2 regions of the Paraburkholderia graminis genome follow, and region 1 is predicted to be linked to the other one. Evidence: riboswitches for the same ligand, from Rfam matches in the RefSeq annotation. Region 1 holds a riboswitch; the other holds the start of a gene.
What was found. A riboswitch is a leader RNA that binds a small molecule or an ion and turns the genes downstream of it on or off. The one in region 1 is predicted to bind thiamine pyrophosphate.
Positions count from the first base shown of each region.

Region 2: linked by a shared signal. The riboswitch ahead of thiC (phosphomethylpyrimidine synthase ThiC) and the one ahead of CUJ91_RS16285 (FAD-dependent oxidoreductase) in region 1 are both predicted to bind thiamine pyrophosphate.

Region 1 covers NZ_CP024934.1:3,630,595-3,633,042, forward strand. Annotated here, with positions in the region: gene thiS (sulfur carrier protein ThiS) at 1-123, opposite strand, end outside; gene CUJ91_RS16285 (FAD-dependent oxidoreductase) at 193-1,323, opposite strand; TPP riboswitch at 1,543-1,666, opposite strand; gene CUJ91_RS16295 (ABC transporter ATP-binding protein/permease) at 2,083-2,448, shown strand, end outside.
Region 2 covers NZ_CP024934.1:2,721,685-2,724,132, reverse strand. Annotated here, with positions in the region: gene thiC (phosphomethylpyrimidine synthase ThiC) at 1-1,448, opposite strand, end outside; TPP riboswitch at 1,580-1,698, opposite strand; gene CUJ91_RS12060 (GreA/GreB family elongation factor) at 1,921-2,340, opposite strand.

The DNA of each region.
Region 1 (2,448 bases):
CGCGACGAAATCGCCGTTCAGCGCGACGGCGAACGGCGGCCGCGCGCCGTACGCGGCGAGCGCATCGGCGACAGTCGCGCCTTCGGGCAGCGACAACGGCTTCTGATTGATATGAATGTCCATGGTGTTCGAATACGGTTCAGTCGATGGCAATTGCGCAGGCGTTCGCAGCGTCGCGCCGGCGGCCGGCGCTCATGCGGGCTCCCGCGCGCGCTGCTCGTGGAACAGTTCGCTCCAGCGCGCGGCGCGCCGCCAGTCCGCGAACGCGTCGGCGTCGCCGATGCGTCCGTCCAGCAGCGCCGCCGCGAAGCGCGCGGCTTCGTCGGCGACCTCGGGCACGATCATGTAGCCGTGCCGGTACAGCCCGTTCACGCGCAGCGTCTGCGCGCCGTCCCACAACAGCGCCGGCCGATGATCGGGCAAGGTCGGACGGCACTGCGAATTCAGTTCGAGAATGCGCGCCTCGCCGAAGCCCGGATGCACGGAAAACGCCGCGCTCAGCAGCTCCAGCGCGGATCGCACGCTGACGGGCGACATGTCCTCGCCTTCCACCTCGGTGGCGCCGATCACATACAAATCGTCCTGCTTCGGCGCGATGTAGAGCGGATAACGGGGATGCAGCAGCCGCACCGGCCGCGTCAGATTAATGCCGGGCGCGTGCACGCGCGCGACTTCGCCGCGGATGCCGCGCAGCGTCGGCAGCACGGGTTTCGCGCCGAGGCCGCGGCAGTCGATGGTGATGCGCGCAGGCGGCAGCGCCCCATCGAGCACGGGCGTATTCCAGTGCGTTTCCACACCGCGTTGCGCAAGACCCGCCGCCAACGCACGCAGCACCTGGCGGTTGTCCAGTTGACCTTCGCGCGGCAGCAGCCAGCCCTGATTGAAGCGCCCCGCGAGCGCAGGCTCGGCCGCACCGAGTTGCGCGCCGGCCAGCGTGACAAAGCCGCCGTCCAGCAGTTCGGCCGGCGCGTTCGAGCGCACGCGTCTTTCGAACAGCGGCGCCTCAGTCCGATCCGCGTGATGCCAGACGACGAGCGTGCCATTGCGCTGGAAAAACACCGGCTCGGGCAGCCCGGCCAGCACTTGCGGCCAGGTTTCGAGCGATGCGGCGCCGAGACGCGTAATCAGAAGTTCGGCGCTGGCGGCTTCGGCAAGCGGCGCGAGCATGGCGGCCGCGACCCACGCGGCAGCCTGCGAGCCGTCGGCGTCGCCGCGCTCATAAAGCGCCACGCGATGTCCTTCTCCGGCGAGCCGCCACGCGACGAGGCGCCCGCACAGACCGCCGCCGAGCACAGCGAAATCGGGTTGTGCGGCGCGGCTCATCGTGCGCGCTCCGCTTCGATACGACGGACAAAAGCAATGCAGCGCGCGTCAAGAACGGCGCGACAAGGAGCAAAGCACATAACTGAACAATAGGCGGTCATCGAGTCCTTTCCGTACGGCCGACAAAAAGCGCGTACCCAGGACGAAACCGGCGGGCAAGGCCGGCCAGGCAACATGCGTACTCCAATGAAGTACGCCGCCCGGCGGGGAATGGAAGACTGGCTGCTTCCGGAAACTTCCCGCGCCGGTATTACCCGGATCGGGTGCAAAGGGTCTCTCTCAGCCTCGCAGCCGCAGCGTGAGAATCACGCCGCTCAAGTGCAAAGCACCCCTGTTTCGTCGAAGGTCATTAGACCATAAAAGGCGCGGCGCTCGCAAACGAGCGGCGCATCGCGGCGCACGCGGCTTGATCCGGCACCACCTTTTGCGCCTTACGCTTTAGCCGGATGAGCGGCCCAGCGCTCTGGCACAATGCCACGAGAGATGACGCGGAAAACGCGGCATCGCGCGAACGGTCGGCGGTTATGTCGCGGCGGTGCTCGCGCAGAGGCGGCAGCAATGACTGCCGGCTTCGCGCCGGCGCCGCGAATTAATTTTCGCTTAAGGGCTTCGCGCCAGAATCGGCAGTCGCCGCGGCGCCCGGCCGTCAGCCGCCGTGACCGCGCAGATATGCACAGACAAGACACGACAGATACGAAGACCCGCGAGGGGTCGGCCCGCGTGGACCGGCCCGAATCGAACAGCACTCCCAGGACGCTCATGACAACGAATACTTCTGTCAGCCCCGCGCTGCCGCCCGACGAGAAAGTCTCCGCATGGAGCCTCATCAAGCCTTACTGGGTGTCGGAAGAAAAAAAGACGGCGTGGGGGATGCTCATCGCGATCATTGCGATGAACCTCGCGGTGGTATGGATCAACGTCCGCCTGAACCGCTGGAGCGCCGACTTCTATAACGCGCTGCAAACCAAGAACGTACGCGACTTCCCGCATCTGCTGATGATCTTTTCCGGGCTCGCGTTCGGCTACATCATCCTCGCGGTGTACGGACGCTATATGCGCCAGATGCTCGGCTTTCGCTGGCGTCAGTGGCTGACCACGCGCTATCTGAACGAGTGGCTGCACGAC
Region 2 (2,448 bases), 910 kb from region 1:
TCGTAACCCGGCGCGATGTCGGTGGTGAGCGGCCCGAGCGTGTAGAACGGCGCTTCGTCGCACCATTCCAGTTGCAGGTCCATGTTCTCCTTGATCAACTGCATCGGCACGTGGCCGGGGCCTTCGATCATCGTCTGCACGTCGTGCTTCCACGCGATCTGCGTGAGTTCGCCGAGCGTCTTCAGTTCGCCGAGCTGCGCTTCATCGTTCGCGTCGTAAATGGAACCGGGGCGCAAGCCGTCGCCGAGCGAGAAGGCCACGTCATACGCCTTCATGATTTCGCAAATGTCTTCGAAATGCTCGTACAGGAAGCTTTCCTTGTGATGCGCGAGGCACCACTTCGCCATGATCGAGCCGCCGCGCGACACGATGCCGGTCATGCGCTTCGCCGTCAGCGGCACGTATTGCAGACGCACGCCCGCGTGAATCGTGAAGTAATCGACGCCCTGTTCAGCCTGCTCGATCAGCGTGTCGCGGAAGATTTCCCACGTCAGGTCTTCGGCCTTGCCGTTGACCTTTTCGAGCGCCTGATAGATCGGCACCGTGCCGATCGGCACCGGCGAATTGCGGATGATCCACTCGCGCGTTTCGTGAATGTGCTTGCCGGTGGACAGATCCATCACCGTGTCGCCGCCCCAGCGGATCGCCCACGTCATCTTGTCGACTTCCTCGCCGATCGAAGACGTCACCGCCGAGTTGCCGATGTTCGCATTCACCTTCACGAGGAAGTTACGACCGATGATCATCGGCTCGCTTTCCGGGTGATTGATGTTGTTCGGAATAATCGCGCGGCCGCGCGCCACTTCTTCGCGCACGAATTCCGGCGTGATTTCGGTGACGCCGTTCGGACCGAACGCGCTTGCACCGAACGCCTGGCCCGGATGCTGGCGGCCCATCATCGCGGCGAGCTTTTCGCCGTTCGGGCCGCTCGTCTTCAGGCTCTCCAGATACTCGGCGCGGCGCTGGTTTTCGCGGATCGCGATGTATTCCATCTCCGGCGTGATGATGCCTTTACGCGCGTAGTGCATCTGCGAAACGTTCTTGCCGGGGATCGCGCGGCGCGGCGTGCGATGCAGGCCCTGGAAGCGCAGGTCGGCGGTGGCCGTGTCGGCCGCGCGTTCGCGGCTGAAGTCGCTCGACAGACCCGTCAACGCTTCCGTGTCGCCGCGTTCCTCGATCCAGCGCTGACGCAGTGCGGGCAAGCCGGCGCGAATGTCGATCTTCGCGTCCGGATCGGAGTAGGGGCCCGACGTATCGTAGACATAGACCGGCGGATTCTTTTCGCCGCCGAAGCTGTCGGGCGTATCCGCCTGGCTGATCTCGCGCATCGGCACGCGGATGTCGGGACGCGAGCCCGTCACGTAGACCTTGCGTGAGTTGGGCAGCGGCGCGACGGCGGCTTCATCGACGTGGGCGTCGGCGGAAAGGAACTTCGGATTGGCGTTCATGCATGTTCTCCGTGTGTCGGCCGGAGTTAAGCGCAATGACGCCTTGCTCCGGTCCCATTCAATGTGGGGCCGCTAAGCAGGAGACGAGATGGAAGTAGTCGGAATTCGCGAGAGGTGAGGCTAGAGACTGGCTGCGAAATCCGTACGCTTCCCTGCGCTGGCATTATCCAGATCAGGTTCAAAGGGTATTTCTCACCCACGTGGCACGGACCTCCGACTTCCGTGCAACGCAGGACCCCCGCGTTAGCAGCGCACACGATACACCGGGCGGGCGCTGCTTGGCAACCCGCGCGCGATGCGTGAGTGCTAATGCGGGGCAGCGCGCGGTGGTTTGCTTCGGCGGCTGCGGGCGGAGAATCGCTGCGCTCTCGCATGCGCGATTTGCGCACTATGCTTGTAGTGACGCGGCATGCAGAACGCAGAACGCAGAATGCAGCACGCTATGACGCGCCGCAGCACCGGCACGGGTTGCTTAACGCGTGAAGTCGTCCGCAGCTTCCGGCTGATACAGGATTTTCTCGAGCTTCAGCACTTTTTCGGCGCCGCTCGGCGGCATGAAGTGAATGTGCTCGCCGCGCTTCGCGCCGAGCAGCGCGAGGCCCACCGGCGAAAAAACATTCAGGCGGCCATGAGCGAAGTCGGCTTCGGGCGGATAGACGACCGTCCACGTCATCTGCTCGCCGCTGCTTTCGTCGACGAGCGTGGCCTGCGAGTTCATCGTGACCACGTTCGCCGGAATTTCGCGGGAGTCCACGATCACGGCGCGCTCCAGTACGTCGTCGAGCATCTCCTGAAAACGGGCGTTCGCGCCGGGCGCGGCGGCGTGCTTCTCAAGACGCGCGACGTCGAGTTCGGTGAGGTAACACTGCTTGGTCCTTCTGGTCGTCTTCACGGCGGCTACTCCAATTCGATCTGCAATCTCTGTACGAGAATAGGTCATGCGGATGGGATCGGCCCGGCGCTCCGACAGTCCCTTGAGGGACGACGCAGCTTCAGGCAA